3 regions of the Streptomyces sp. NPDC054849 genome follow, and region 1 is predicted to be linked to each of the others. Evidence: riboswitches for the same ligand, from Rfam matches in the RefSeq annotation. Region 1 holds a riboswitch; each other region holds the start of a gene.

Evidence for each region. A riboswitch is a leader RNA that binds a small molecule or an ion and turns the genes downstream of it on or off. The one in region 1 is predicted to bind cyclic di-AMP.
Region 2: it holds a riboswitch for cyclic di-AMP, as region 1 does, so the genes downstream of both, ACWGIF_RS22085 (M23 family metallopeptidase) here and ACWGIF_RS24605 (LysM peptidoglycan-binding domain-containing M23 family metallopeptidase) in region 1, are expected to answer to the same signal.
Region 3: it holds a riboswitch for cyclic di-AMP, as region 1 does, so the genes downstream of both, ACWGIF_RS15745 (transglycosylase family protein) here and ACWGIF_RS24605 (LysM peptidoglycan-binding domain-containing M23 family metallopeptidase) in region 1, are expected to answer to the same signal.

What each region holds. Positions count from the first base shown of each region.
Region 1 covers NZ_JBSGZI010000063.1:31,330-41,687, reverse strand. Annotated here, with positions in the region: gene ACWGIF_RS24615 (aspartate aminotransferase family protein) at 1-1,276, shown strand, start outside; gene ACWGIF_RS24610 (tyrosine-protein phosphatase) at 1,295-2,086, opposite strand; cyclic di-AMP (ydaO/yuaA leader) riboswitch at 2,402-2,577, shown strand; gene ACWGIF_RS24605 (LysM peptidoglycan-binding domain-containing M23 family metallopeptidase) at 2,580-3,554, shown strand; gene ACWGIF_RS24600 (SGNH/GDSL hydrolase family protein) at 3,717-4,502, shown strand; gene ACWGIF_RS24595 (MBL fold metallo-hydrolase) at 4,790-5,989, shown strand; gene ACWGIF_RS24590 (ATP-binding protein) at 6,232-8,262, shown strand; gene ACWGIF_RS24585 (roadblock/LC7 domain-containing protein) at 8,298-8,732, shown strand; gene ACWGIF_RS24580 (DUF742 domain-containing protein) at 8,729-9,142, shown strand; gene ACWGIF_RS24575 (GTP-binding protein) at 9,120-9,722, shown strand; gene ACWGIF_RS24570 (GAF domain-containing protein) at 9,719-10,358, shown strand, end outside.
Region 2 covers NZ_JBSGZI010000051.1:26,326-36,683, reverse strand. Annotated here, with positions in the region: gene ACWGIF_RS22095 (M16 family metallopeptidase) at 1-904, shown strand, start outside; gene ACWGIF_RS22090 (M16 family metallopeptidase) at 925-2,292, shown strand; cyclic di-AMP (ydaO/yuaA leader) riboswitch at 2,511-2,669, shown strand; gene ACWGIF_RS22085 (M23 family metallopeptidase) at 2,683-3,483, shown strand; gene ACWGIF_RS22080 (GntR family transcriptional regulator) at 3,668-4,345, shown strand; gene ACWGIF_RS22075 (HPr family phosphocarrier protein) at 5,008-5,289, opposite strand; gene ACWGIF_RS22070 (bifunctional acetate--CoA ligase family protein/GNAT family N-acetyltransferase) at 5,473-8,295, shown strand; gene ACWGIF_RS22065 (DUF5998 family protein) at 8,346-8,942, shown strand; gene ACWGIF_RS22060 (alkaline phosphatase family protein) at 8,942-10,144, shown strand; gene ACWGIF_RS22055 (thymidine kinase) at 10,248-10,358, shown strand, end outside.
Region 3 covers NZ_JBSGZI010000029.1:29,779-40,136, reverse strand. Annotated here, with positions in the region: gene ACWGIF_RS15765 (nucleoside triphosphate pyrophosphohydrolase) at 1-400, shown strand, start outside; gene ACWGIF_RS15760 (globin domain-containing protein) at 430-1,623, opposite strand; gene ACWGIF_RS15755 (cytochrome P450 family protein) at 1,772-3,055, shown strand; gene ACWGIF_RS15750 (transglycosylase family protein) at 3,168-4,172, shown strand; cyclic di-AMP (ydaO/yuaA leader) riboswitch at 4,452-4,624, shown strand; gene ACWGIF_RS15745 (transglycosylase family protein) at 4,628-5,320, shown strand; gene eno (phosphopyruvate hydratase) at 5,596-6,882, shown strand; gene ACWGIF_RS15735 (FtsB family cell division protein) at 7,001-7,489, shown strand; gene ACWGIF_RS15730 (DUF501 domain-containing protein) at 7,540-8,088, shown strand; gene ACWGIF_RS15725 (Ppx/GppA phosphatase family protein) at 8,085-9,056, shown strand; gene ACWGIF_RS15720 (DNA polymerase III subunit beta family protein) at 9,214-10,358, opposite strand, start outside.

The DNA of each region.
Region 1 (10,358 bases):
CGGCTTCGACAAGGTCTACGAGCGGGCCGAGGGCGCCCACTTCTGGGACGCCGAGGGCAACGACTACCTCGACATGCTCGCCGGGTTCGGGGTCATGGGCCTGGGCCGGCACCACCCGGTCGTCCGCCGGGCCCTGCACGACGTCCTGGACGCCCAGCTCGCCGACCTGACCCGCTTCGACTGCCAGCCGCTGCCCGGGCTGCTGGCCGAGAAGCTGCTCTCCTACAGCCCGCACCTGGACCGGGTCTTCTTCGGCAACAGCGGCACCGAGGCGGTCGAGACGGCCCTGAAGTTCGCCCGGTACGCCACCGGGCGGCCCAGGGTCCTCTACTGCGACCACGCCTTCCACGGGCTCACCGCCGGCTCGCTCTCGGTGAACGGGGAGGGAGGCTTCCGCGAAGGCTTCGCGCCGCTGCTCCCCGACACGCGGATCTCCCTGGGCGACCTGGCCGCCCTGGAACGGGAACTGAAGCGCGGGGACGTGGCGGCCCTGGTCGTCGAACCGATCCAGGGCAAGGGGGTGCTCGCCGCCCCGCCCGGATTCCTGCTCGCCGCGCAGGAGGCGCTGCACCGGCACAAGGCGCTGCTGATCGTGGACGAGGTGCAGACCGGCCTCGGACGGACCGGTGACTTCTACGCGTACCAGCACGAGCCGGGTGTGGAGCCGGACCTGGTGTGCGTGGCCAAGGCGCTGTCGGGGGGCTACGTGCCGGTCGGGGCGACCCTGGGCAAGGACTGGATCTTCAAGAAGGTCTACTCGTCGATGGACCGCGTGCTCGTGCACTCCGCGAGCTTCGGATCCAACGCGCAGGCGATGGCGGCCGGGCTGGCGGTGCTGTCGGTCATGGACGACGAGGGGCTCGTGGCCCGGGCCCGCGCGATGGGCGACCTGCTGCGCGGGCGCCTCGCGGCCCTGGTGGACGAGTACGAGCTGCTGCACGAGGTGCGTGGACGCGGCCTGATGATCGGCATCGAATTCGGCCGGCCCTCCTCGCTGGGGCTGCGCAGCCGGTGGACCGTGCTGCAGGCGGCCCGCAAGGGACTCTTCGCGCAGATGGTCGTGGTGCCGCTGCTCCAGAAGCACCGGATCCTCACCCAGGTCTCCGGGGACCACCTGGAAGTGATCAAGCTGATTCCGCCGCTGGTCGTGGACGAGACGGACGTGGACCGGTTCGTCGGCGCCTTCCGCGAGGTCATGGACGAGGCGCACGGCGGGTCCGGGCTCATGTGGGACTTCGGCAGGACGCTGGTGAAGCAGGCCGTCGCCCAGCGCTGACGGCCCGCTCCGGGCGGACTACGCGAGGAGCCGGTCCCGCAGCCGGTCGAGGGTCTCGGGCTTCAGCCCGAGGCCCTCCGCCAGGTAGCGGTCCACGCCGCCCCAGAAGCCGTCGATGGTGTCGAAGGCGGCGAGCAGGTACTCGGCGCGGGCGTCGAAGAGCGGCGCGAGCAGCTCCATCACCTCGGGGGAGCGGGCCTCGGCCGACTCGCCGCTGCGGCGGACGCGGTAGCGGCGGTGCGGGGCGTTCGACTCCAGGTAGTCCGCCACGATCGCCTCGCGCTCGACGCCCAGCGCGAGCAGGGTGACGGCGATCGACAGGCCGGCCCGGTCCTTGCCGGCCGCGCAGTGCATGAGGGCGGGGACGCTGTCCTGCGCCAGGGCGTGCACGACCCGGCTGTGCTCGGCGGTGCGGTGTTCGATGATCCCGCGGTAGGAGTTCGCCATCCGGGCCGCGGCCTTGCCGTCGCCGAGGATCGAGCGGAGCCGGCCGAGGTCGCCGTCGCGGACGAGTCTCCAGAACTCGCGGCCGTCGGCCGGGTCCGAGAGCGGGATGTTGACGTTCCGGACGCCCGGCAGCTCGACGTCCGGCCCCTCCAGCGCGTGGTCGGCGCCGTTGCGGAAGTCGAAGATCGTGTGGAGGCCGAGCGAACCGAGGAACTCTGCATCGGTTTCGGTGGCATGTGCGAGATGTCCGCTTCGGAAGAGTCGTCCCGTCATGACCCTTCGTCCATCAGAAGTCGGCAATCCGCCGACATCGCGGAAATTGCGCACTCCGGTCAGCTCCGGCTCCTGTATCTGCTGGGTCACGGGAACTCCTCCGCTTCGTGATGAGACTTCTGTCCGAATTGAGCTACTTGACGCCAACTTGCCATATCCGGAGGCGAGATCGGGCACGTCCCCGTGAGCCAGATCATACGGTGACCGTGAGTGCCTGATCGCGAAAGCCGAAAGGCCCGGCCGGCGGGGCCGTTGACGGTGGGGAATGGACGCAGGGTGACGGGAATTCCGTCGATCCCTCATCCCTGTTATCGCGTCAGGGAATTCATGGCTTGTTACCCGTGGTCTCCAGGGATTACCTTCGCGATCGATCCGGGTGGATCGCCGAATCCTGCCGCCGCCCGGAAACCGCACTCGACTATTTCGCGCGGCAGGAGCGGGGGAACCAGGTAAGCCGCTGTCCCGGAGATCTTTTCGACGGGATCGCTCGGGGTGAAGTCGTACATGTCTCGTACATGTGCGGCCGGACATCTCCAGTCCGAACCCGACAGCTCACCTCGCAGGCGCCGGAGAGGAATTCGCCATGCCTGCAAAGGGTAAGCACCGCCGTCCCAAGTCCCTTTCCCTTTCTCGCGGTATCGCCTTCGCCGGCACCGGTGGCGCGGCCCTCGCACTGCCGCTGATGGGCGCTGCCGGTGCCCAGGCGGCCGGCGCCCCGACCACCGCGACCGCGGTGGCCCCCGCGGTGGCCCCCCAGGTTCCGGCCGCGCTGAAGGCGGCGCCCGTCGCCGCCGTCCAGGCCGCGCCGACCGTCTACACGGTCGTTCCGGGCGACTGCCTCTCCAAGATCGCCGAGGAGCGCAACCTGTCCGGTGGCTGGGAGGACCTGTACGCCGACAACCGCGAGGCGGTCGGCACCGACCCGTCGCTGATCCACCCGGGTCTGAAGCTCACCCTCGGCGGCCGTGGCGAGGCGGCTCCGACCGATGCCGTCCGCGAGGCCGCCCCGAAGCGGGCCCCGAAGGCCGCGGTGGAGCAGGCGCCGGAGCAGGCCCCGGAGCAGGCGCCGGAGACCGCCCCGGAGGCCGCCCCGGAGGCCGCCCCGGCGCAGCAGGAGTCCGCCCCCGAGGCGCCTGCCGAGCAGCAGTCGGCCTCCGGCTTCGTGGCCCCCCTCGGCGGCGGCATCTCCACGAACTACAAGGTCGCGGGCAGCATGTGGTCCTCCGGCTACCACACCGGCGTCGACTTCATCGCGAGCTCCGGCACCACCGTCAAGGCCGTCGGTGCGGGCACCGTCGTCTCCGCCGGATGGGCCGGCTCGTACGGCAACGAGGTCGTCATCCGGCACGAGGACGGCAAGTACTCCCAGTACGCCCACCTGTCCTCGCTGTCGGTCTCGTCCGGTCAGAGCGTCACCGCCGGCCAGAGCATCGGCCTCTCCGGCTCCACCGGCAACTCGACCGGCCCGCACCTCCACTTCGAGATCCGCACGGGCCAGTCGTACGGCTCGGACATCGACCCGCTGAGCTACCTCCGCTCGAAGGGCGTGACCATCTGACGGCACCCGCCGGCGGAGCACGAACACGCGTGAGGCCGGGGCCCGAGGGGGGTCCCGGCCTCACGTGTACATATTCCTTATCCCCCGGGTGGTATAGATCACGGCCCGTCAACCCCTCATTACGTTGGCGTAGGTTGGTTACGGGAGTGAAGGATGTCTCCCGTGGCAGCGACGACGACGAAACTCAAGACCATCGGCTCGTACGCGGCGATCGGGGACAGCTTCACCGAGGGCGTGGGGGACCCGGGACCCGGGGATTCATTTCTCGGCTGGGCGGACCGGCTCGCCGTACTCCTGGCCGACCAGCGCGAAGAGCACGACTTCCGGTATGCGAATCTCGCGGTACGCGGGAAGCTCCTCGACCAGATCGTGGCCGACCAGCTCCCGAGGGCGAAGGCGCTCTCGCCGGACCTGGTCACCTTCTGCGCGGGCGGCAACGACATCATCCGGCCCGGCAGCGACCCGGACGACGTGGCGGAACGGTTCGAGGCGGCCGTGGCCGACCTCGCCGGAGCCGTCGGCCAGGTGATGATCACCACCGGCTTCGACACCCGCGGGGTGCCGGTGCTCAAGCACCTCCGGGGCAAGGTGGCGACGTACAGCGCGCACGTCCGCGCCATCGCCGACCGCTACGACTGCCCGGTGCTCGACCTCTGGTCGCTGAAGTCCGTACAGGACCGGCGGGCCTGGGACACCGACCGGCTGCACCTCTCACCCGAGGGGCACACACGGGTCGCGCTGCGCGCCGGGCAGGTGCTCGGCCTGGACGTGCCGACCGACCCCGACCAGCCGTGGCCGCCGCAGCGGCCGCGCGGCTCGGTGGACGTGACCCGGGACAACATCCAGTGGGCGCGCGACCACCTCGTGCCGTGGATCGGCCGACGGCTGCGCGGGGAGTCCTCCGGGGACCACGTCGAGGCGAAGCGGCCGGACCTGCTGCCGCTGTAGCCGTCGGCGACGGGCGCCACGAGGCCGGTCTCCGGGGCGGTCGAGGGCCGGTCGGGGGCCGGTCGCCGGGGCAGACGGGGGCCGGTCGGGGGGCCGGTGGCCGGGGCGGTCACAGGGCCGGTGGCGGGGCGCGGAGTGGTCACGCGGGCCGGTGCCGGGAGGCCGCGGGCGGGGTGCCGGGGACGCCGGAGCGGACGGGGGCCGCAACCGGAATCCTTCGGGGCCGGTGTGCGTTGGGATGGTCGTAGAGAGACGACCATCCTGACCCGATCCTCCCTGGAGGCGCTTTGACCGGCTCCCGTCCCCTGCGTCCCCGGCTGCGCGCCCTGCGGCCCGAAGCCTTCGGCGCGGACCCGTCCGGCGCCCGGCTCGAGCGGATCCGCCGCTCGCCGAACTTCGCCGACGGCGTCTTCCAGAATCCGGTGGGGGCCCGGAACAGGCCCTCGGGGTCGATGACGGAGTTCGCCAAGATCTACTTCCACAGAGAACAGCGGGCGCGGCGCGGTCCCGCGGCGCCGATCCCCGTGTACCCGACCACTCTCGCGGAGCTGTCGAAGCCGCCCGTGAGCGGGTTGCGGCTGACCTGGATGGGCCACTCCAGCGTGCTCGCGGAGATCGACGGGCGCCGGGTGCTGTTCGACCCGGTGTGGGGCGAGCGGTGCTCGCCCTTCCCTTTCGCCGGCCCCAAGCGGCTGCACCCCGTACCGGTCCCGCTGGCCTCCCTGGGCACGGTCGACGTCGTGGTCATCTCGCACGACCACTACGACCACCTCGACCTGCCCACGATCAAGGCCCTGGCCGGCACGGACACGGTCTTCGCCGTCCCGCTGGGCGTCGGCGCGCACCTGGAGCGCTGGGGCGTGTCGGCCGACCGGCTGCGCGAGCTGGACTGGAACGAGAGCACCAAGATCGCCGGGCTCTCCCTCACGGCGACCCCCGCCCGGCACTTCTGCGGACGCGGCCTGCGCAACCAGCAGCACACCCTGTGGGCCTCCTGGGTCGTGGCGGGCGACGAGCACCGGATCTACCACAGCGGGGACACCGGCTACTTCCCGGGCTTCGAGGAGATCGGCGCCGAACACGGGCCCTTCGACGCCACGATGATCCAGATCGGGGCCTACTCGGAGTACTGGCCCGACATCCACATGACCCCCGAGGAGGGCATGCGCGCCCACCTCGACCTGCAGGGCGGCATCCCGCACGGCACGATGCTGCCGATCCACTGGGGCACCTTCAACCTGGCCCTGCACCCGTGGGACGAACCGGGCGAGGGCACCCTGACGGCGGCCCAGGGAGCCGGGGCCGCCGTCGCGCTGCCGATCCCGGGTCAGCCGTTCGAGCCCGGCGCCGCCGACGCCCCGCGCGCGCCGTGGTGGCGCCCGTTCGTAGTGGGGGGCACGCCCGCGGCCCCCGTGGAATCCAGGGCCGCGCTTCCCGGCCGGGCACCGGTGGTCATCCGTGAGGAGCCCGAGGCCGTCGGTTCGTAGCGGCCGGCCGCCGGACGGGCCCGCCGCGGGGGCGCGGCGGGTCCGTGCCCGCAGCGCCCCAGGCGGCCCGACCGGCGCATTCGGGCGGCTGTACGAGCGCTCCACCGGGAGCGGGAAGCACCCCCGCAAAGTTCGCCAACTGGCAGTCCGTGGCGGGACGGTGGGGTCTAGCGTGGGTATTCGGTGATCAACACCGGGCCCCGGGAACGCTGGGGGCCGGGCCCCACGTACCGAGGACGCCGATGTCCGGACCCCGCGCCGCCCGCCACGCCCCGTCGAGACACGCCGTCACCGGTCCGGGCCGGCAGATACGCCCTCAGCTGGTACGGGCCGCCGTACTGCCCACGCTCGCCGCCGGGCTCAGCGGCGCGGCCGCGGTGATCTTCACGCTGCAGCTCGGCGGGGGAGCCGGTGACCGCGACGCCCGGCTGTGGCCCGTGCTCACCGGCTGCGTCCTGCTCGTGGTCGGCGCCCTCGCCGCGGCCCTGCTGGGAGCCCAGCGCGGCGCCAAGGCCGTACGGGACCGGTGCGAGGCGCTGCGCCGCTCCAGCGTGCGCGGCCGCCAGGAGTTGGGCACGGCCGCCGACCGGCTCGAACGGGGTGAGAGCCCGCCGCGCCCCGTGCGGGGCGGTCCGACGGCGCCGCAGGTCGGCGCGGACCCGGCGGGCGTGGACGAGTTCTGGCTGCTCTCCCAGGAGCTGCGCGGCGCCCGTGAACAGGCGCACGCGACCCTCGTACGGCTGGCCCGACCGGTCGCCCCGTCCGACAGCGAGCGCATGGTCGAGGTCTTCGTCAACCTCGCGCGCCGGCTGCAGTCCCTCGTCCACCGGGAGATCTCGCTCCTGGACGACCTGGAGGACACGGTCGAGGACCCGGACCTGCTCAGGGAGCTCTTCCACGTCGACCACCTCGCCACCCGCATCCGCCGCCACGCCGAGAACCTCGCCGTGCTGGGCGGCGCCGCCTCCCGGCGCCAGTGGACCCGCCCCATCGACCTGAGCGAGGTGCTCCGCTCCTCGGTCGCGGAGGTGGAGCAGTACACCCGGGTCAAGGTCGTGCCCCCGGCCGGAGGCAGCGTCCGCGGTCACGCCGTCGCGGACGTCGTGCACCTGCTGGCCGAACTCGTCGAGAACGCCACGGTGTTCTCCGCCCCCGACACCGATGTGGTGCTGCGTGCCGAGCGGGTCACCGCCGGGATCGCGATCGAGGTGGAGGACCGGGGGCTGGGCATGCCGCCCGGGGAACAGCACCGGATGAACGCGCTGCTCGGCGACCCCGACCAGATCAGCGTCCGGCACCTGCTGGCGGACGGGCGGATCGGCCTGTTCGTCGTCTCGGCGCTGGCGCGCCGGCACGGGATCGCCGTCGAGCTCAAGTCCAACATCTACGGCGGCGTGCTCGCCGTACTGGTGCTTCCGCAGGAGCTGCTGGGCGCGCATGCTCCCAGCGCGACCGACGCGGCGGGGGGTTCGCGGGCCACGTCGTGGGGGACGGGGGAGGGCGCGGCGATGCCGCCGCTGGAGCCGGTCCGCATGCGCGGGCCCGTACCGGAGCCCTGGCCCAGGGTCCCCGCACCCGGAGGCCCGGCCCGCGCCGCCGGGCCCGTACCCCCGCCGGGGGCCGCCGGCCGAGCCGGAGCCACGGCGTCGGCCGACGACCTGCAGGAGCCGGCGCCGGCCCGCCGCGCCCCGGCCCCGCCGCCCCGCGCCACGGCCCCACCGCCCCGCGCCCCGGCCGCTCCCCTGACCGAGTTCTGGGCCGAACCTCTGCCGGTCCCCCCGCCCGCCCGCCGGTCCGCGCCCTCGCCCCATCCCCCCGCGGAACGCCGGGCAGGTCCGCTGCCGGGCGCCATGCCCCCCTCGGGGCCTGGGGCCGGAGCTGGGACAACGGTCCCGCAAGCCGGAGCGACGGCCCCGGCCGGGCCAGTGGCCGACCCTCGGGTCGAGCGTGCGGTCTCGGATCCGCCACTGGACGGGCACGGGACGGTCCCCGCCCCCCGGGCCGCCGGGACGGCCCCCGCCGGGCCCGCTGCCGATCCTCGGATGGAACCCACGCCGTGGGGCGGAGGGGGGCCGCCGGTACCCGGGGCGCGGGACTCGGGTGAACGCCCGCCCCTGCCCCGGCGCCGGGCACAACAGCACGTCGCGCCCCAGCTGCGCGAGGCACCCGCCCCGCGGCGGGCCGCGGAGTCCGATCAACCCGTGCACGATCCGGGGCTGATGGCGGCTTTCCAACGGGGCTTCGGCCTCGCCCAGTCGGAGAACCGGTCATGACCCCGACCCCTCACCTCAGCAAGGAGCGCACCCCCATGGGCCTCGAAGTGGCGACGAAGACCGGCGGCCGGCTCTCGGACCTCGACTGGCTGCTCGGCGGCCTGGTGCAGCGCGTGCCGTACACGCGCAGCGCCGTACTGCTCACCGCCGACGGGCTCGTGACCTGCGTGCACGGCCTGGACGCCGACAGCGCCGACCACCTGGCGGCGCTCGCGTCCGGCCTGTACTCGCTGGGCCGCAGCGCCGGCTCCCGCTTCGGGGACGGCGCGGAGGTGCGGCAGGTCGTGGTCGAGCTCGACACCGCGCTCGTCTTCGTCTGCGCGGCCGGATCCGGCACCTGCCTGGCCGTCCTCGCCGACCAGGAGGCCGACGCCGGGGTACTCGGCTACGAGATGGCGATGCTGGTCAAGAGCGTCCGGCCGTATCTGGCGGCCACGCCGCGGCGGCCCGTCGCCGCCCCGGAGCGATGAGGGCCTGCGGATCGGGGGAGTACGCGAAGGGGCGGGACACACCGTGGCTCGACGACTCGGCGGGCCGCGTGATGCGCCCGTACACGGCCAGCGGCGGGCGGACCAGGCCGGGCTTCGCGCTCGACCTGCTCTCGCTGGTGACCGCGACCGGCGTACGGCCGCGCGTCCCGCTGGGCGCGGAGCACACGCACGCCCTGCGGCTGTGCGCGGGCGCCGGCGCGGTCACGGTCGCCGAGGTGGCCGGGCAGCTGCGGCTGCCGGCCGTGGTGGTGAAGGTGATCCTGTCGGATCTGATGGAACACGGGGCCGTGACGGCGCAGTCGCCGCGGTTCCCGGGCGGCGGCTCGTTCGCCGCCGACGACCGCTCCCTGCTTCTGGCGGTGCTCGATGGCCTACGCACCCGGCTGTGACGCCCCCGCGACGCTGAAGATCCTGGTCGCGGGCGGTTTCGGGGCGGGCAAGACCACCTTCGTGAGCGCGGTGAGCGAGATCGAGCCGCTGAGCACGGAGGAACTCCTCAGCGACGTCAGCGCGGCCGCCGACCCGCTGAACGGTGTCGAGGCGAAGTCCACGACGACCGTGGCGCTGGACTTCGGCCGGATCACCCTGGACGAGCGCCACGTGCTCTACCTCTTCGGCACGCCGGGACAGCACCGCTTCTGGTTCCTGTGGGAGGAGCTGTGCGCGGGCGCGCTCGGGGCGGTGGTCCTCGCCGACACCCGCCGCCTCGCCGACTGCTTCCCCGCTGTGGACTTCTTCGAGCGGCGCGGGATCGGCTTCATCGTCGCCGTCAACGAGTTCGACGACGGTCACCGCTACGGGCCCGACGAGGTCCGCGAGGCGGTGGGGCTCGGGCCGGAGGTGCCCGTCGTACGGTGCGACGCGCGCCTGACGAGCTCCGGGACGGGGGCGCTGGCCACCCTCGTCCGTCATCTGTTGTGCATGTCCACAGCCAGTTCTTCGTCTTCGGAGTCGGGGGAACCGTCATGACGTACTACGAATCGACCGGACACCTGCTGCTCACGCCGGTGGACCGGGAGGCGCCCGCACGCGCCGTCCGGCTGCGCGAGCTGGGCCTGGGGGATCGCACCGACGCCGAACTGGACGCCTTCGCGCGGCGCGTGGCCGACGCGCTCGGCGCCCCGTACGCGGGGGTCAACTTCATCGGCGAGGAACGGCAGTTCTTCGCCGGGCTGCACCACGCGGCCGCAGCCCCGCCGAGCCGCTACCCGGCGCGGGTCCTGCCCCGCGACCACGGCTACTGCCCACACGTGGTGGTGCGCCGGCGGGGGCTCGTGCTGGAGGACGTACGGGACTTCGCGCGCTTCGCGGGCAACGCGGTGGTGGACGAGAGCGGGGTGCGCTCGTACGTGGGCGCCCCGCTGACGGACCGGCGCGGGATCGTCCTGGGCACGGTGTGCGCGGTGGACGTGGCGCCGCGGCGGTGGGGGATGGAGGGACTCGCCACCGTCAAGGAGCTGGCGGCGGAGCTGATGGCGCTGCTGCACGAGCGGGAGGACCGAAGGCACGCCCGGGGGCAGGGGCAGGGGCAGGGGCAGGGCCCGGAGAACCAGGCGGAGGGCTGGGGGCAGGTAGGTGAGGCCCCTGGGGAGGGAGGGGAGCCGG
Region 2 (10,358 bases), on a different contig from region 1:
CCCGTACGGCACGGCGTTCGAGAAGCTGACCGCCCTGGCGTACCCCGAGGGCCACCCGTACCACCACACCCCGATCGGTTCCATGGCCGACCTGGACGCCGCCTCCCTCGAGGACGCGCGCACCTTCTTCCGCACGTACTACGCGCCGAACAACGCGGTGCTGTCGGTCGTCGGGGACATCGACCCGGAGCAGACGCTCGCCTGGGTCGAGAAGTACTTCGGCACCATCCCCGCGCACGACGGCAAGCAGCCGCCCCGCGACGGCTCGCTCCCCGACGTCATCGGTGAGCAGCTGCGCGAGGAGATCGTCGAGGACGTCCCGGCGCGTGCGCTGATGGCCGCCTACCGGCTGCCGCACGACGGCACCCGCGAGTGCGACGCCGCCGACGTGGCGCTGACCATCCTGGGCGGCGGCGAGTCCTCGCTGCTGCACAACCGGCTCGTGCGCCGCGACCAGACGGCCGTCGCGGCCGGCTTCGGCATGCTGCGGCTCGCCGGGGCGCCCTCGCTGGGCTGGCTGGACGTCAAGACCTCCAGCGGGGTCGAGATCCCCGCCATCGAGGCGGCCGTGGACGAGGAGCTCGCGCGGTTCGCCGCCGAGGGCCCCACGGCCGAGGAGATGGAGCGCGCCCAGGCGCAGCTGGAGCGCGAATGGCTGGACCGGCTGAGCACGGTGGCCGGCCGCGCCGACGAACTGTGCCGCTTCGCGGTGCTGTTCGGCGACCCGCAGCTGGCGCTGACCGCCGTCCAGCGCGTCCTCGACGTCACCGCCGAGGAGGTGCAGGCCGTGGCCGCGGCCCGACTGCGCCCGGACAACCGTGCGGTGCTCGTCTACGAGCCCATCGCCGCAGAAGAGGGCGATGAGCCCGACCAGCACGACGAGAGCGAGGGGGCGGAGCAGTGAGCGACACCGCAGCCGTCACGATGACCTTCCACCCGCGCCCGCAGGCCGGCGAGCCGCAGCCGTGGGCCTTTCCGGCCCCCGACCGCGGGAAGCTGTCCAACGGGCTGACCCTGCTGCGCTGCCACCGGCCGGGCCAGCAGGTGATCGCGGTCGAGGTCAACCTCGCCGCCCCGCTCGACGCGGAGCCCGAGGGCCTGGACGGCGTGGCGACCATCATGGCGCGCGCGCTCTCCGAGGGCACCGACAAGCACTCCGCCGAGGAGTTCGCGGCCGAGCTGGAGCGCTGCGGGGCCACCCTCGACGCGCACGCCGACCACCCCGGCATCCGGGTCTCCCTGGAGGTCCCGGCCTCCCGGCTGCCCAAGGCGCTGGGCCTGCTCGCCGAGGCGCTGCGCGCCCCCGCCTTCGCCGACTCCGAGGTCGACCGGCTGGTGCGCAACCGGCTCGACGAGATCCCGCACGAGCTGGCCAACCCGCAGCGCCGCGCCGCCAAGCAGCTGTCCAAGGAGCTCTTCCCGGCCTCCCTGCGGATGTCCCGGCCGCGCCAGGGCACCGAGGAGACGGTCGCCCGTATCGACTCCACCGCCGTACGCGCCTTCTATGAGGCCCACGTACGCCCGGCCACTGCCACCGCGGTGGTCGTCGGCGACCTGACCGGCATCGACCTGGACGCCGTGCTGGCGGACACCCTGGGCACCTGGACGGGCAACGCCGCCGAGGCGCTCCCGGTGCCCGCGGTGACCGCCGACGACACCGGCCGCGTGGTCATCGTGGACCGGCCCGGAGCGGTCCAGACGCAGCTGCTGATCGGGCGGATCGGGCCGGACCGCCACGACCGGGTCTGGGCGGCCCAGGTGCTGGGCACGTACTGCCTGGGCGGCACCCTCACCTCCCGCCTGGACAAGGTGCTGCGCGAGGAGAAGGGGTACACGTACGGCGTGCGCGCCTTCGGCCAGGTGCTGCGCTCCACCGCGGACGGCAAGGGCGCCTCGATGCTCGCCATCAGCGGCTCGGTGGACACCCCCAACACGGGGCCGGCGCTGGACGACCTCTGGAAGGTGCTGCGCACCCTCGCGGAAGGCGGTCTGACCGACGCCGAACGTGACGTGGCCGTACAGAACTTGGTGGGCGTGGCCCCGCTGAAGTTCGAGACGGCGGCCTCGGTGGCCGGCACGCTGGCCGATCAGGTCGAGCAGGAGCTGCCGGACGACTACCAGGCGCAGTTGTATGCGCAGCTCGCCGAAACCGGCACGGTGGAGGCCACTTCGGCGGTCGTGAAGGCCTTCCCGGCGGACCGGCTGGTGACGGTCCTGGTGGGCGACGCGGCGCTGATCGAGGAGCCCGTGCGGGCGCTCGGGATCGGTGACGTCACGGTCGTCGCCAACTGACGGCCTCATGAGCGTCAACTGACGGCCATTTGAGGCGTATGTGCAAGGGGCTCTGGCGGCTTGTCCGTCAGGGCCCTTTTTGTCTGTTTAGTGGTGAGGTTGCTTTTATGTGATGTGGCGTACGCAACAAAAAGCCGTGTCTGTTTGGCGATTGACTGATGATCCGCCTAGCGTCGGCCGTGCTGTCCGTCAGTTGTGCCCGCCGCACCCGCGGCACCGGGCAGCGATCGCCGAGTCCCCGTCAGGCGCGAGCCTGGGGAGCCGGGGACCCACATGAGTCCCTGGGGTGAATCGGACCCCCTCGCAAGAGGAGGCCCGTAGGAGACCTTCCTGCTCCGAACCCGTCAGCTAACCCGGTAGGCGAGAAGGAAGGAAAGGATCAAACCCTTCATGGCGTTTGGCAGTCGTCCCGCTGGTTCCGGCAAGCACCGTGGTTCCAGCCGCCTGAGCAAGAAGACCGCCGGTTACGCCGGTATCGCCGCGATCGCCACGACGGGTGTCGTCGGCTCCCTCGCCGCCCCGGCCTTCGCCGCGGACAACCACAGCAGCTCCGCCCCGGAGAACGGGCTGGGTGCCGTGGTCGTCGCCGAGGACCTCGCGGGCGATCTCGCCGACCAGGCCGAGTCCCAGCAGCGCCTCGCCGACCAGGCCGCCGCCAAGGCCCAGGCCGAGGCCGAGGCCAAGCAGAAGGCCGCCGAGGCCAAGCGCCTCGCCGAGGCCAAGGCGAAGGCCGAGCGCGACGCCGCCGAGCGCGCCGCCCGCGAGGAGGAGCGCAAGCGCCTCAACACCTTCGTGTCGCCGCTCGACAGCTCGTACGTCAGCACGCAGTACAAGGCGGGCGGCGGCATGTGGTCCTCCGGCAGCCACACGGGCATCGACTTCCACGCCGCCTCCGGCACCTCGGTCCACGCGGTGGGCTCCGGTACCGTCGTCGAGGCCGGCTGGGGCGGCGCGTACGGCAACAACGTCGTCATCAAGCACAACGACGGTTCGTACACGCAGTACGGTCACCTGCTCTCGCTGAGCGTCTCCGTCGGCCAGCAGGTCACCCCCGGCCAGCAGATCGGCCTGTCGGGCTCCACCGGCAACTCCAGCGGCCCGCACCTGCACTTCGAGGCCCGCACGGGCTCGCAGTACGGCTCGGACGTCGACCCGATCGCGTACCTGCGCTCGCACGGCGTCAGCCTCTGACTCCGTCCCGCACCGCTTCACCGAAGACCCCGGCTCCCCGAGCCGGGGTTTTTGTGTTGCATCTTCGTGCAAATGTTTCGTATTTCCGGCCGCTCTCGGAAATTATCGTGTGTTCCCATAGAGTTGCAGCGCACGCATGGGCGTGCGAGGGGACTGGCAGTCGGAAATAGGCGGAGGTTCGGTCTTGCGTATTCCTGCGCACGCGGTATGCACAGCAATCCGCGACGACATCGTCTCCGGGGTGTTCGAACCGGGCAGTCGGCTGACCGAGGAGGTGCTGGCCCGCCGGTACGGAGTCTCGCGCGTCCCGGTCCGCGAGGCGCTGCGGACCCTGGAGTCCGAGGGGTTCGTGACCACGCGCCGCCATGCGGGGGCCTGCGTGGCCGAGCCGACCGAGCAGGAGGCCGCGGACCTCCTGGAGGTACGGATGCTTCTGGAGCCCCTGGCGGCCGCCCGGGCGGCCCGGCGTCGCACCGAGGCGCACCTCAAGGTGTTGCGCGGGCTGGTCAGACTGGGGCAGGAGCGCGCCAGGCGCGGCCAGGGGGAAGATCTGCGGTCCTTGGGCGGCTGGTTCCACGAGACGCTCGCGCAGGCGTCCGCCAGCCCCGGGCTGATCGCGCTGCTGACGCAGATGCGGCACAAGATCGCGTGGATGTACGTGGTGGAGGCGCCGGCCCGGCCCGTGGAGTCCTGGGCGGAGCACGGCGCGATCGTGGACGCGGTGGCGCGCGGGGACGCCGAGCGGGCGCGGGCGCTGACGGCGGTGCACGCCGACCGGACGGCGGGGGCGCACCGGCCGCGGCTCCGCCCGGCGGTGAGCACTTCGCAACCTGCCGTAAACATGTCGAGCGGCCGGCATTAACAGAAGCCGTATACAAAGAGTGGAATGGCGGGAATTCGCTGCGCTGCGGCGAGGTGGTTGCAATCCCGGGTCAAATCGCCGTGCCGAATTCCTGCGAGCTTGATGCCGGGGGGCCTGAATTCGGGTGGTCGGCTGATTCTCTGCGCCGAGCCGCATTTCCCGGGTTTCGATTCCTCCGGGCCCGATGCCGGGGCGGGCCCGGATCGGCGTGTCTGGATCGGGTGGGCTCGTCAGGGCCGGGCTCGTGGCTCGTTACGCCCGGGCTCGTTACGGCCGGGCCGTTCAGGCCGGGGGCCAGGCGCTCGCCGGCCCGCCGTCCGGTCGGGGCGGGGCCTGCGCCGGCTCACACGCCGTCAGGGCCGGACGGGAGCCGGAGGGCTCCCGGGCCGGCCCTCGGCGGGCGGGGAGGCCCGCCGAGGGCGGGCGGGCGGCAGGCCGGCTTCGGGCGGGCGGATGGGAGGTCTGTCCCGGCGGGTGAGGAGGCCCGCCGGGACGGACCGCCGAGGGAGGCCCCGCCGGGGGGAGGGGCCTCCCGCAGGGGTGGTCCGATGATCCGCGCGCAGAGCCCCGCCGGTGCCCGGCGCGGAAACGGCGAAGCCGCGGTCCCCGGGGCGTCGGGGGCCGCGGCTCGCCCTGGTCCTGCGTGGGTCGAACCCGAAGGGTCAGACGGTCTCGGGGAGCTCCTCGAGACCCTCGGCGACGAGCTTCGCGAGGCGGTCCAGCGCGGCCTCCGCACCCTCGGCCTCGGAGGCGAGGACGATCTCTTCGCCGCCCTGGGCGCCCAGACCCAGAACCGCCAGCATGGAGCCGGCGTTGACGGGGTCGCCGCCGGACTTCGCGATGGTCACCGGGACGCCGGAGGCGGTCGTCGCACGGACGAAGATCGAGGCGGGACGAGCGTGCAGGCCCTCGGCCCAACCGACGTTGACGCGGCGCTCTGCCATGGTGATGCCCTTCAGGTTCTTACGGTTGTCTAGACCAGTCTCTCACGACACCCGGAATGCTCCGACCGGCCTTCGGCCGGAATCTTCCGCCATTCGACTTCCCCAGCTTGCACTGATTTGCCCGCTGGTGCCGCATGCGCCGCGCGAGCGCTGCCCGGCCCGGTCCGGCCGTAAGGTAGGCCCATGACCATCGAGTCGGACCCCTCGTACCCGGCCCACTGGGAAGCCGATGTCGTCCTTCGCGACGGCGGCACCGCCCGGATCAGGCCCATCACCACCGAGGACGCGGGCCGGCTCGTCAGCTTCTACGAGCAGGTCTCGGACGAGTCGAAGTACTACCGCTTCTTCGCCCCCTACCCCCGGCTCTCCGACCGCGACGTGCGCCGCTTCACGCACCACGACTTCGTGGACCGGGTCGGCCTCGCGGCGACCATCGGCGGGGAGTTCATCGGCACCGTCCGCTACGACCGCATCGGCGCCGACGGCCGGCCCGCCTCCGCGCCCGCCGACGAGGCCGAGGTCGCCTTCCTCGTCCAGGACGCCCACCAGGGCCGCGGCGTCGCCTCCGCCCTCCTCGAACACATCGGCGCGGTGGCCCGGGAGCGCGGCATCTGCCGGTTCGCCGCCGAGGTGCTGCCCGCCAACACCAAGATGATCAAGGTGTTCACCGACGCCGGCTACCAGCAGAAGCGCAGCTTCGAGGACGGCTCCGTCCACCTCACCCTCGACCTCGAACCCACCGCCGAGTCCCTCGCCGTGCAGCGCGCCCGCGAACAGCGCGCCGAGGCCCGCTCGGTGCAGCGACTGCTGGCCCCCGGCTCCGTGGCCGTCATCGGAGTCAGCCGCTCCGGCGCGGGCGTGGGCGCGGCCGCGCTGCGCAACCTGCGGGACAGCGGCTTCCACGGCCACCTCTACGCCGTCAACGAAGCCGTCACGCGCGACCTGCTCGACGGCGTACGCGCCTACCGCAGCGTCGAGGCCGTCGGCGCCCCGGTCGACCTCGCGGTGATCGCGGTTCCGGCGGACCGCGTCCCCGACGCCGTGGCCGCCTGCGGCGAGCACGGGGTGCAGGGGCTCGTCGTCCTGTCCGCCGGATACGGGGACAGCGGCCCGGCCGGACTCGCCCGCCAGCGCGAACTGGTGCGGCAGGTGCGCTCCTACGGCATGCGGCTGATCGGTCCCAACGCCTACGGCGTGATCAACACGGCGCCGGAGGTGGAGCTCAACGCCTCGCTGACCCCCGCGCCGATGCCGATGCGGGGCCGGATCGGCCTGTTCACGCAGTCCGGGGCGATCGGGATCGCCCTGCTCTCCGCGCTGCTCCGGCGCGGCGAAGGACTGTCGTCCTTCGTCTCCGCGGGGAACCGGGCCGACGTCTCCGGCAACGACATCCTGCAGTACTGGTACGACGACGAGACGACCGACGTCGCCCTGATGTACCTCGAAACCCTCGGCAATCCCCGGAAGTTCAGCCGCCTCGCGCGCCGCACCGCGGCCGTGAAGCCGGTGGTCGTCGCCAAGGGCGGCCGCCACACCCCGGCCGGGCACGTCGTCCCCGACACCAGGCTGCCGGAGGCCACCGTCTCCGCCCTGCTGCGGCAGGCCGGTGTCATCCGGGTCGACACGGTCACCGAGTTGGTGGACGTCGGCCTCCTGCTGGCCGGGCAGCCGCTGCCCGCCGGGCCCCGGATCGCGATCCTGGGCAACTCCGAATCCCTCGGCGTCCTCACCTACGACGCCTGCCTGACCCAGGGCCTGCGGCCGCTGCCACCGCTGGACCTGACGACGGCGGCCTCGCCCGAGGACTTCCGCGCCGCCTTGGCCGCCGCGCTCGCCTCCGACGACTGCGACGCGGTGGTGGTCACGGCCATTCCGTGGGTGAGCGAGCACGCGCTGGCCGACGACCTGGCGGACGCGCTTCGGGAGGCCGTGGCCGAGCATCCGGGCAAGCCCGTCGCCGTGGTGCACGTGGAACTCGGCGAGCTGGTCGAAGCTCTTTCCGCCGCGCGGGGCTCTTCCCCCACCCCCTCCCTGCCCGACGCGCCGGAAACGGCGCTGCGCCCCCCGGGGGCTCCTCCCCGGACCCCGTACGGGCCCTCCGCCCCCGTGCCCCCCCGCGCGGGGCGGGTCGGAGCGGACCGGATCCCCAGCTATCCCGCCGCCGAGCGGGCTGTACGGGCCCTCGCCGAAGCCGTCCGGTACGGGCAGTGGCGGCGGGCACTCGCCGAGGTCGGGCAGGTGCCCGAGTACGAGGACATAGACGAGGCCGGTACCGCCGCCCAGCTGGCCGGTCTGCTGGCGGACGTCGACGGCGGGGCCGTGCTGACCCTGACCGACTGGGACGCCCGCGAGCTGCTCGCGCGGTACGGGATCCGCGTCCTGCCCACCCTGCCCGCCCCGAGCCCCGACGCGGCGGTCCGGGCCGCCGGGATCCTGGGCTATCCGGTGGCCCTGAAGACCACCGCCCCGCACCTGCGCCACCGCGCCGACCTGGGCGGCGTACGGCTCGACCTCAGACACGAGGCCGAGCTGAGGCGCTCGTACGAGGAGGTCACCGAGCTGCTCGGGAAGCCGGCCGAGCTTCAGCCGGTGGTGCAGGCGATGGTGCCGCGCGGCGTCGACACCGTGATCCGCTCCGTGATCGACCCGGCGGCGGGCGCCGTCCTCTCCTTCGGGCTGGCCGGCGTCGCCTCCGAGCTGCTCGGGGACACCGCCCACCGGCTCGTCCCCGCCACCGACCGCGACGCCGCCGGACTGATCCGGTCCATCCGGGCGGCCCCCCTCCTCTTCGGCTGGCGCGGCAGCGACCCTGTGGACACCCCGGCGCTGGAGGAACTGCTCCTGCGGGTGTCACGCCTCGTCGACGACCACCCCGAGGTGGTCGGGGTCTCCCTGGAGCCGGTGGTCGTCGCCCCCGAGGGCCTGTCCGTGCTCAGCGCCACCGTCCGCGTGGCGCACCCGCCCGCCCGCGGCGATCTCGGTCCGCGCACCCTCCCCAGTTACTGACCGGGTACGGCGCGGCCTGAGGGCACCGGAGGGGCCTTAGGATGGACCTCATGGCGAAATCCGGTACGACGACCCAGGGGCTGCGCACGGCGATCGAGCGCAGCGGCTACTACCCGGCCCTCGTGGCCGAGGCCGTGGAGGCCGCGGTGGGCGGCGAGCCGATTTCGTCGTACCTGGTCCACCAGGAGACGACCTTCGACTCCAACGAGGTGCGCCGCCACGTCACCGTGCTGGTGCTGACCGGCAACCGCTTCATCGTGAGCCACACCGACGAGCAGGCCGCCGACGCCGGGTCCCCGTCCCCGTACGCGACCACCTCCACCGAGTCGGTCAAGCTCTCCAGCATCTCCTCCGTGGTGCTGAGCCGCGTCGTCGCCAACCCGGAGTCCTACACCCCCGGCACCCTGCCCCGCGAGGTCGTCCTGACCATCGGCTGGGGCGCGGTCTCGCGGATCGACCTGGAGCCGGCAGCCTGCGGCGACCCGAACTGCGACTCCGACCACGGCTACACCGGCAACTCCACCGCCGACGACCTCAGCCTGCGGGTCAGCGAGGCCGGTGACGGCCCGGAGGCCGTGCGCCAGACCCTGGTCTTCGCCCAGGCGCTCAGCGAAGCCACGGCGGCCACTTCGACCTCCGCCCGCTGATGGCGTACTCCGCGGCGCAGGACTGGCCCGAGCCGGAGCTGCTGGACCTGGCCGGTGCCCCCGTCCCGGAGTACGGCACCGGGTCGCTCGCCGACCTGCTGCCCACGCTCGTGGCCGGCCAGGGCGTCCCGGGCTTCACCGCCGCCATCGCCGAGCTGACCCCGGCCGACCGGAACTGCGTGTTCCTGGTCGACGGCATGGGCTGGGAGCAGATCAAGGCCCACCCGGACGAGGCTCCGTACCTCACCTCGCTCCTAGGCAGCTCGCGCGGTGGCACCGGCCGCCCGATCACCTCGGGCTTCCCCGCGACCACCGCCACCTCGCTGGCCTCCGTCGGCACCGGCCTGCCGCCCTCCCGCCACGGCCTGCCCGGCTATGCCGTGCGCAATCCCGCCACCGGCGAGCTGATGAACCAGCTCCGCTGGCATCCGTGGACCCAGCCCAAGCCCTGGCAGCCGTACCCGACGGTCTTCCAGCAGGCCGACAAGGCCGGTGTGGCGACCGCCCAGGTGTCCTCGCCCGCCTTCCAGACCACCCCGCTCACCAAGATCGCACTGAGCGGCGGCACCTTCCACGGACGGATGACGGGCGAGGAGCGGATGGACCTCGCGGCGATCCAGCTCGCGGCCGGCGACCGCTCGCTCGTCTACACGTACTTCAGCGAGCTCGACGGGGCCGGCCACCGCCACGGCGTGGACTCCGACGCCTGGCGCGGCCAGCTGATGCTCGTCGACCGGCTCGTCCAGCGGCTCGCGGAGCAGCTGCCGCCGCGCACAGCGCTGTACGTGACCGCGGACCACGGCATGGTCGACGTCCCCTTCGACGAGGACTCCCGGATCGACTTCGACGAGGACTGGGAGCTGGGCGCCGGCGTGGCCCTGCTGGGCGGCGAGGGCCGGGCCCGGCACGTGTACGCGGTGCCGGGCGCGCAGGCCGACGTGCTGACCGTGTGGCGCGAGGTGCTCGGCGACCGGTTCTGGGTCGCGAGCCGCGAAGAGGCCCTGGAACTGGGCTGGTTCGGGGTGCCGGGGGAGTGCGACGAGCGCGTGCTCGGGCGGATCGGCGACGTGGTCGCGGCCGCCCAGGCCGACGTCGCGATCACCGCGTCGCGCAACGAGCCGAACGAGTCCGCGCTCGTCGGCATGCACGGCTCCATGACCGCGGCGGAGCAGCTGGTCCCCCTGCTCGAGATCCGCAGCTGACGCGCGTCTGGCCCGACCCGCCCCCCGTCCACGCTTGTTCCGCGGCCGCACCCGGCCGCCCGGCCACCACCCTGCCCACGAGCCGAAAGGTCCTGTACTCCCCATGCCCGAGCTGGTGTTCTTCTCCGGAACGATGGACTGCGGAAAGAGCACGCTGGCGCTCCAGATCGCGCACAACCGCGACGCGCGGGGACTCCAGGGCGTGATCTTCACC
Region 3 (10,358 bases), on a different contig from region 1:
CGAGGCGTTCTCCATCGACGACGTGGCCGGGGCCCTGGTCGAGAAGCTGATCCACCGGCACCCGCACGTCTTCGGCGACGCGAAGGCCGAGACCCCGGAGGACGTCCACGCGCACTGGCAGCGCACCAAGGCGGTCGAGAAGCAGCGGGAGTCGGTCACCGACGGGGTCCCGGTGGGCCAGCCCGGTCTGGCGCTCGCGGCCAAGCTCGCGGGCCGGGTCCGTACGGGCGGTGTGGACGTCGAGCTGCCCCGCGGGGAGGGCGTCGGATACGAGCTGCTGGAACTGGCGGCGCGCGCCGAGGCGGCGGGGATCGACCCCGAGACCGCGCTGCGCGCGGCGGCCCGCGTCTACCGGGACGCGATCCGGGCCGCGGAGGGCGTCGGCGGTCCGGGGAAGTAGGCCCCCGGCCCCAGCAGCGGGTGTGCGGGTTACTTCTCCCAGTCCTGCCTCGGCGCGCGGGCCGACGGGTCGTACCAGTGCGGCGACGGCCGGTCCAGGAACCACTCGCCGAAGCCCAGCGGCCGGCCTGCGGGTCCGTGGCCGGTCCCGCTGCCCGGTACGGAGTCGTGGAAGAGGCGGCCGGGGCGGGCGCCCAGTTCCGCCAGGAGGGCGGCGGTCTCGTCGATGAACTGCGGCGGCCCGCTGAGGTAGACGTCCTGGTCCGGCCACATGCCGCGGTGGCCGAGCGCGGTCGCGAGCCGGTCGGTGGCCTGGTTGCGGTGCCGCCCGGGGGCGGGCGTGATGTAGGTGACGCCGAGCCAGCCGCAGGAGGCGGCGTACGCGTCGATGAGCGGCCGGTCGTACAGGTGCGCCCCGTCCCGGGCCACCACGAAGAGGCGTACGTCCTGGTCGGGAGGGTGCTCCGCGAGGTCCTCCAGCATGGCCCGGATCGGCGCCCAGCCGGTGCCGGCCGCGATGAGGCTGGCCGGGCGGTCCTCGCGACGGAAGGTCAGCTGCCCGCCGGCCGCGCCGAGTCGCAGGACGTCGCCCGGCCGTGTCTCGCGGACCAGGGTGGTGCTGAGCCGCCCCCGCTCGATCCGGCTGACGTGGAGGTCGAGGGAGCCGTCGGCGCGCGGGGCGTTGCCGATGGAGTAGGTGCGCCAGGTCCTCGGGACCCGCTCGCTGCTCACGCTCGCGTACTGGCCGGGGACATAGGGGAAGGGGATGCGGGGACGCAGGGTCAGGACGGCGATGTCCTGTCCGTACTGGAGGTGGCGTACGACCTCCGCGTCCCACCACGGCGGGTCCTTGCTCGCGTCGGCGCCGGCCGTCATCGCGTCGGCGATCACCTGGTAGGCCTCCGTCCAGGCCTTCTCCACCCGCGGGGTCCAGGCCGCGCCCGAGGTCTCGGCGAGCGCGGCGAGCAGGCTGGCACCCACGGCGGCGTAGTGATCGGGGCCGACCAGGAACTTGCGGTGGTCTCGCCCCAGGTCACGCAGATAGGGGCCGGCTGTCCCGTCGTCCAGATGGGCGATCACGTGGGTGAGCGCGGCGAAGAGCCGGTCCCGTTGGCGCTCCATGTCCTCGTGGGAGGCCGGGAAGAGGTCGCGCATTCTGGGGTTGTGCCAGAAGAGGTGGGAGTAGAAGAACTTGACCGCGTGCTCGGCCCGTCTCTCCACCACCGCGAAACTGCTTCTCAAGATCCTCACATCCACAAGACCGAAAGTAGGAATGTCGGAGAAGGTGAGGTCAAGGGATGGCCGATCTGCGGACAGCCGCGACGAAAGGGTCATAGGGGATGGCGGTTCGGCGCCGGGATACGGTCTTCGGGTGCATGAGCAGACCCCCGCAACCCCCGCCGACACTCCTTCCACCGAGGGCCCGACCCTCTTCGACTGGGAGTTCGCGACCGACCCGTACCCGGCCTACGCATGGCTGCGCGAGCACTCCCCGGTGCACCGCACCAGGCTCCCCAGCGGGGTCGAGGCCTGGCTGGTCACCCGCTACGCCGACGCCCGCCAGGCCCTCGCCGACCAGCGGCTCAGCAAGAATCCGGCGCACCACGCGGAGCCCGCGCACGCCAAGGGCAAGACCGGGATCCCGGGGGAGCGCAAGGCGGAGCTGATGACGCATCTGCTCAACATCGACCCGCCGGACCACACCCGGCTGCGGCGGCTGGTGTCCAAGGCGTTCACCCCGCGCCGCGTCGCCGAGTTCGCCCCGCGTGTGCAGGCGCTCACCGACCACCTGATCGACAAGATCGTCGAAAAGCCGGGGATCGCCGGGAAGGGAGAGGCGGACCTCATCCACGAGTTCGCCTTCCCGCTCCCCATCTACGCCATCTGCGAGATGCTCGGCGTACCGCGTGAGGACCAGGACGACTTCCGCGACTGGGCCGGCATGATGATCCGCCACGGCGGCGGTCCACGCGGCGGGGTCGCCCGGTCGGTCAAGCAGATGCGCACCTACCTCGGCGAGCTCATCCACCGCAAAAGGGATGATCTGGGCGACGACCTGATTTCCGATCTGATCCGGGCGAGCGACCACGGCGACCACCTGACGGAGGCCGAGGCCACTGCCATGGCTTTCATCCTGCTTTTCGCCGGTTTCGAAACCACCGTGAACCTCATCGGCAACGGGGTCCACTCCCTCTTCATGAACCCGGACCAGCGCGAGCGCCTCCAGCGCTCCCTCGCCGCAGGCGAGAGCGGACTGCTGGCCACCGGCGTCGAGGAACTGCTGCGCTACGACGGCCCCGTGGAGCTGGCGACCTGGCGGTTCGCCACCGAGCCGCTGACCCTCGGCGGCCGGCGGATCGAGGCCGGCGACCCGGTCCTGGTCGTCCTCGCGGCCGCCGACCGGGACCCCGAGCGGTTCGCCGAGCCGGACACCCTCGACCTCTCCAGGACCGACAACCAGCACCTCGGGTACGGGCACGGCATCCACTACTGCCTGGGCGCCCCGCTCGCACGACTTGAGGGGCAGACCGCGCTCGCGACTTTGCTGACGCGTCTGCCAGATCTGGAACTTGCCGTTCCACCCGAAGACCTGCGCTGGCGCGGCGGGTTGATCATGCGTGGCCTGCGCACCCTTCCCGTGCGCTTCACAGCTTGAAACATTTCAGGGCCTCCTGATTAGCAGTCAGTTTCCGGTCGAACTTGTGACAATCGTTCGAAGGCCGCTAGGTTCTGCCGTTACCCCGCTGTTATGCGAAAGGTGCACCTTCATGCGTTCCGGGAACGGCCGCCACAGACGCCCCCGCCAGGTCCCCGCGCTGGTAGTCGCAGCCGGAGTCACTGGCTCCGCGCTGGCATTGCCCCTGCTAGCCGCCACCAATGCCACCGCCGCCGACACCTCCACGTGGGACAAGGTCGCCGAGTGCGAGAGCGGCGGCTCCTGGAGTGCCAACTTCGGCAGTGGCGCGTACGGCGGGCTCCAGTTCACCCAGGAGCAGTGGCAGAGCGCCGGCGGTCTCGACTTCGCCGAGCGGCCCGACCTGGCGAGCCGGTCCCAGCAGATCGCCGTCGCCGAGCGGGTGCTGGCCTCGCAGGGGCCGCAGGCGTGGCCGCTGTGTGCGGCCGCGGCCGGTCTGGACCGGCAGGGCCCCGCCGCACAGGTGGACCCCGGCCTGCCCGGTGGAACGACCGCGATCGGCCCCACGCCGTCGCGCCCCGACGACCATGTGCCGTCCACCGGCGGCGGCAAGCCGTCCACGGACTACGGGTCTCCCACCCCGGCGGCCCCGAGGCCCTCCGACACCCCCTACCTGATCCCCGACGCCCCGTCGGTCGGCCTGCCCGTCATGCCCGCCCCGGACGTCCCCACGACGCCGCCCGCCGTCCCGACCCTCCCGGGCGACCCGGGCACGACCCCGGTGACCCCCGGCGACCCGACGACTCCGACCCTCCCGGCGGACCCGACCGGGCCCACGGCGCCGCCCGCGACCCCGGGGCTGCCCCCGGTCGACCCGACGGCCCCTGCGGACCCGGCAGCCACTCCCGCCGAGGGCAGCGGCAAGCACCGCGGTGCTCCCGCCCCCGAGGCGCTCGGCGTAACTGATGGCGCGTCGGACCCCACGTACACGGTCAAGGAGGGCGACAGCCTGGCCACCATCGCGTCTGCCAAGGGCGTCAAGGGCGGCTGGAACGGGCTCTACCAGGCCAACGAGCAGGTCATCGGCGAGGATGCCGATCTGATCAAGCCCGGTCAGAATCTGGATCTAACCGTGTAACAAGGACACTTCGGGCATCCGGAAAGGGCTGATTGTCGGATTTCCGTAAGTGAGACATGTGTCTCTTCCGGTCAACTGGCGTGTCCTGCCCCGGGGCTTCCGCAAACCCCGTCCTCACCTGCGCAAACACCCTTGAGGGGAGCGCAAGTAGGGGCCGTTTCTCCCCGATGTTCCTCGTTGAACATCGGGGAGGGACCTGTCTACCTTCTGAATCGCCCGCCACCGCGGGCTCCTTCGACCGCATCGCCGAATCCTGCCGGCGGCCGGAGGGAACAGTCGTCGCGTCAAGCGCCGAAGGCAGGAGCGGGGGAACCAAGGTAGGCGCCGGGAGCGGCCGTTGAGAGACGGTCACGCCACCGGCTAGGGGTTAAGACGTGCGCTAGGTCGCACGGCCGGGCAACTCACTCGCCCGAACCCGACAGCTCACCTCGTAGGCGTCGGTGAGGAGAATCTCCATGCTGCTTTCCGGCAAGGGCAAGCACCGCCGCGGTTCCAAGGCCGTTCGCATCGTCACGCTCGCCGGTGTCGCCGGTGTGGCGGTCGCTGCCCCCCTGATGGCCGCGGGCACCGCCAGCGCCGCCACCGCGTCCGAGTGGGACAAGGTCGCCCAGTGCGAGTCCGGTGGCAACTGGGCCATCAACACGGGCAACGGCTACTACGGCGGCCTGCAGTTCTCGTCCTCCACGTGGGCTGCGTTCGGTGGCAAGTCCTACGCCCCGCAGGCCAACCAGGCCTCGAAGTCCCAGCAGATAGCCGTCGCGGAGAAGGTCCTCAAGGGCCAGGGCAAGGGTGCCTGGCCGCACTGCGGCAAGGGCCTGTCGAACTCCTCGTACACCGGTGGCGGCGCCGACACCACGACGCCGACCAAGCCGAAGAAGACCGAGCCGAAGAAGACCGAGACCAAGGTCGCGCCGAAGAAGGAGACCAAGCGCCCCGAGGCTCCGGTCACCCGCTCCGAGCGCACCGAGGCCCCGGTCGCGCCGAAGACCGGCAACGGCTCGTACGAGGTCAAGTCCGGTGACACCCTGGGCACCATCGCCGAGGCCAACGGCGTCAAGGGCGGCTGGGAGAAGCTCTTCGAGCTGAACAAGGACATCGTCTCCGACGCCGACCTGATCTACCCGGGTCAGAAGCTGAAGCTCAGCTGACCACTGCGGCCATAGCCGCAGAAACATGTACAACACACAGCATTCCCACCGCCCGGCGCGTCGTCCCCTCACGCGCCGGGCGGTGGTGTGTGCACCGGCCGAGAGTCGGTGATCAAGGGATCTATGTCCCGGAAGAGGGGTATTCGGTCCCTTTTTCGTCCCAGGGGCCGGGCGGTCGGCCGGTCGAGTGCCCGGATCCGGTTAGGCTCTAGGCGGCAAGGCCATCCCACGGCCTGACACGCCACCGCACACCCAGCGTCACATCCCAGAAGGAGATGCTCGTGCCGTCCATCGACGTCGTCGTAGCCCGGGAAATCCTGGACTCCCGAGGCAACCCCACGGTCGAGGTCGAGGTGGGCCTCGACGATGGCAGCACCGGCCGTGCTGCAGTTCCGTCCGGCGCCTCCACCGGTGCATTCGAGGCCATCGAGCTCCGTGACGGTGACCCCAACCGTTACTTCGGCAAGGGTGTCGAGAAGGCCGTCCTCGCCGTCATCGAGCAGATCGGGCCGGAGCTCGTCGGCTACGACGCCACCGAGCAGCGCCTGATCGACCAGGCCATGTTCGACCTGGACGCCACCGACAACAAGGGCTCGCTCGGCGCCAACGCCATCCTCGGCGTTTCCCTCGCCGTCGCGCACGCCGCGTCCGAGGCCTCGGACCTTCCGCTCTTCCGCTACCTCGGCGGTCCGAACGCGCACCTGCTGCCCGTTCCGATGATGAACATCCTCAACGGTGGGTCGCACGCCGACTCCAACGTGGACATCCAGGAGTTCATGATCGCCCCGATCGGCGCGGAGTCCTTCTCCGAGGCGCTGCGTTGGGGTGCCGAGGTCTACCACACCCTCAAGAAGGTCCTGCACACCAAGGGCCTCTCCACCGGGCTGGGCGACGAGGGCGGCTTCGCCCCGAACCTGGAGTCCAACCGCGCCGCGCTCGACCTCATCGTCGAGGCCATCAAGCAGGCCGGCTACACCCCGGGCAAGGACATCGCGCTCGCGCTGGACGTCGCCGCGTCCGAGTTCTACAAGGACGGCAAGTACGAGTTCGAGGGCCAGTCCCGCTCGGCCGCCGAGATGACCGAGTACTACGAGGAGCTCGTCTCCGCGTACCCGATGGTCTCCATCGAGGACCCGCTGTACGAGGACGACTGGGCCGGCTGGAAGACCCTCACCGACAAGCTGGGCTCCAAGGTCCAGATCGTCGGCGACGACCTCTTCGTCACCAACCCGGAGCGTCTGGCCCGCGGTATCGAGGAGGGCTCCGCGAACGCCCTGCTCGTGAAGGTGAACCAGATCGGTTCGCTGACCGAGACGCTGGACGCCGTCGAGATGGCCCAGCGCAACGGCTTCAAGTGCATGATGTCGCACCGTTCCGGTGAGACCGAGGACGTCACCATCGCCGACCTCGCCGTCGCCGTGAACTGCGGTCAGATCAAGACCGGCGCCCCGGCCCGTTCGGACCGCGTCGCCAAGTACAACCAGCTGCTGCGCATCGAGGAGATCCTCGACGACGCCGCGGTGTACGCGGGCCGCTCCGCCTTCCCGCGCTTCAAGGGCTGATCACCCTCGGGCCGAGCCGTGCCTGACGGCTGCGCCTAGCCTCCGTACGTCCCCGCACTCGGTCCCGTACCGTGTGCGGGGACGTATTGCGTAGTGCGTACATAGGGGAGGCGGATCAATGGCCGGAAACCGGGATCGGTTCTCCACCTTCTCCACCGCGACCAGGCTCAAGCAGCTCGGCGAGCGGACCGCCGCCCACGTCTACCGCTCGCAGTCGCGGCGCCAGGTCCGCCGCAGCCGGCTCACGGGCCGGGCGGCGCTGCTGGTGCTCGTCCTCTGTACCCTGGTCGTCGCCCTCGCGTATCCGATGCGCCAGTACGTCTCCCAGCGCTCGGAGATCGCGGAGCAGCAGCGGGCCGCAGCGGCCGCGCGGGACCGCCTGGAGCGGCTTCGCGACGAGAAGGCCCGCTGGCAGGACGACGCGTACGCGGAGCAGCAGGCGCGCAAGCACCTGCACTTCCTGCGACCGGGGGAGATCGGCTACATCATGGGCGACGCGGGGTCCCGCCCCCCGGAACCGCACCGGACCGGCCAGGCCGGCTCCGACCGGCCCTGGTACTCCAACGTCTGGGACGGCGTCGACAAGGCCGACCGTCCCGGCGACTGAACCCCACACCGCAGTACCCATCCACGAGAACGAAGAGACTTCCTCCAGGCATGCAGACGCCCCCGCCCCAGACCGACCGGACCGAGCCGACCGACGCGGACATCGAGGCGTTCGAGCAGCAGCTCGGCCGCCCGCCGCGCGGGCTGCGCGCCATCGCGCACCGCTGCCCCTGCGGGCAGCCGGACGTGGTGGAGACCGCCCCGCGGCTCCCCGACGGCACCCCCTTCCCCACGCTGTACTACCTGACGTGTCCGCGCGCGGCCTCCGCGATCGGCACGCTGGAGGCCAACGGCGTGATGAAGGAGATGCAGGCCCGGCTCGCCGAGGACCCTGAACTCGCCGCGGCCTACCAGGCCGCGCACGAGGACTACATCCGGCGCCGCGACGCCATCGAGGTGCTCCAGGGCTTCCCGAGCGCCGGCGGCATGCCGGACCGGGTGAAGTGCCTGCACGTGCTGGTCGGCCACTCCCTGGCCGCCGGCCCCGGCGTGAACCCGTTCGGCGACGAGGCGCTGGCGATGCTGCCGGAGTGGTGGGCCAAGGGTGCCTGCGTCACCCCGTGCGGGACGAAGACGGACGACGAGGAGCCGGAGGCGTGACCCGGGTCGCGGCCATCGACTGCGGTACGAACTCCATCCGGCTCCTTGTGGCGGACTGCGATCCTGCCACGGGCGAGCTGACCGACCTGGACCGCCGGATGATCATCGTCCGGCTGGGCCAGGGCGTGGACAAGACGGGGCGCCTGGCCCCGGAGGCGCTGGAGCGCACCTTCGCCGCCTGCCGCGAGTACGCGGCGGTCATCGAGGAGCACGGCGCGCAGCGGGTGCGCTTCGTGGCGACCTCCGCCTCCCGGGACGCCGAGAACCGGGAGGACTTCGTCCGGGGTGTGCTGGAGATCCTGGGCGTCGAGCCCGAGGTGATCTCCGGTGACCTGGAGGCGGAGTTCTCCTTCACCGGCGCCACCAAGGAGCTCACGGCGCACGAACACCTGGAGCGGCCGTTCCTGGTGGTGGACATCGGCGGCGGCTCGACCGAGTTCGTCGTCGGCGAGGAGCACGCACGGGCCGCACGCTCCGTGGACGTGGGCTGCGTCCGCATGACCGAGCGTCACCTGGTGGTCGACGGGGTCGTCACCGACCCGCCGACGCAGGCGCAGATCGCCGCGATACGGGCCGACGTCGAGGCGGCGCTGGATCTTGCCGCCGAGACCGTGCCGCTGGCCGAGGCGCGGACGCTGGTGGGCCTGGCGGGCTCGGTGACCACGGTCGCCGCGATCGCGCTCGGGCTGACGGAGTACGACTGGTCCGCCATCCACCACGCCCGGATCTCCTACGAGCAGGTCCGCGCGATCAGCGAGCGGATGCTGACGGCGACGCACGCCGAGCGTGCGGCTATCCCCGTGATGCACCCGGGCCGGGTGGACGTGATCGGCGCCGGCGCACTGGTGCTGCTGGCGATCATGGAACGCATCGGGGCGTCGGAGGTCGTCGTCTCGGAGCACGACATCCTGGACGGCATCGCGATCAGGACCGCAGAAGAGGTCGAGGCCGACAAGAGGCGGGTTTGACCTGCCGGATCGCTCAACGACGGTGCTCCGGTCGGCTGACCGGAGCACCGTCGTCGTGCCGGACTCAGGACGTCGAGGCGGACCAGGGCAGGACCTGACCTGCGGACACGCTGACCGACGGCTCCCCCGGTGATCATGTGCGGGGGCGCCGCCGTTCTCAGTCCTCCAGCCGGACGGGCATCAGCAGCGAGAAGGCGTCGTCGTCCTCGGGCCGGCGGATCGCCAGGGGCGCCGTGGGGGCGCCGAGCTCCAGGATCAGCCGGTCCCGGGCTCCGGCCGCGAGGGCCTGTAGCAGAAACGCACGATTCACGGCGATGTCGCCCCGGCCACCGACTCCGGCTCCGGCTCCGGCTGGGGGTGCGGCGCCGATCCCGTCGCGGATCTCATCCCCGGCCCGGCCTGCGTCCCCGCAGACGGACAGCGTGCCGTCGTCCGTCACCCTGAGCACGCTGACCTCGCAGGCCACACCCTCCGGCCCGCGCTCGTCGGTGCGGACCGGTCCCGTCTCCACGGCCTTCCGGAAGGCCGGCACATCGACGAGGACGCGGCGTCCCGCCGGCAGGCCGACGAGGCGGCGGTAATCGGGGAACGCGTGGTCGAGGCACGGACCGGCCGCCTGGCGGTCCCCCGCGTCGAGCCTCACGCGGGCCCCGTCCAGGGTGAGCGCGACGGAGATGTCCTCACACAGCAGTGCCCGCATCGCGTCGGCGAGCGGTGCGGGCACGACGGCCTGCACCCGGGGCCCGGCATAGGCGCCGGTGCGGGCCTGTGCGACGGCCAACCGGTACCGGTCCGTGGCCACGACGCGCAGTGCCCCGCCCTCGACGTCGAACAGGACACCGCCGAGCATCGGGAGTTCCGGGTCGGTGCTGACGGCGAACCGGACCGCGTCCAGCGAGGCGGCCAACTCCGGCGCGGACACGGTGAGGCGGGCGGTGGCGGTGCGGGCCGCAGGCATGGGGTTCTCCCGGTGTTCGAGTAGGGCTCGGACCGTGGAGAACTCGCTGCGGGCGTCGGACAGCCCCCGTTCGAGACGGCGCAGATGCGCCTGGAGCAGGGTGCGGACCAGGTCGGTGTCCGCGCCGGACCAGCCGGCCAGCACCAGCCGGATGTCCGCCAGCGGCATGCCGGCCCGGCGCAACCGAGCCAGCAGCCGGGACTCGGCGACCTGGTCGGGGCCGTACCAGCGATAGCCGGTCAGCGGATCCACCCGTACCGGGACCAGCACGCCGGCGCCGTCGTAGAACCGCAGGGCACTCACACTCAGTCCGCTGTCGCGGGCCATCTCACCGATACTGCGCA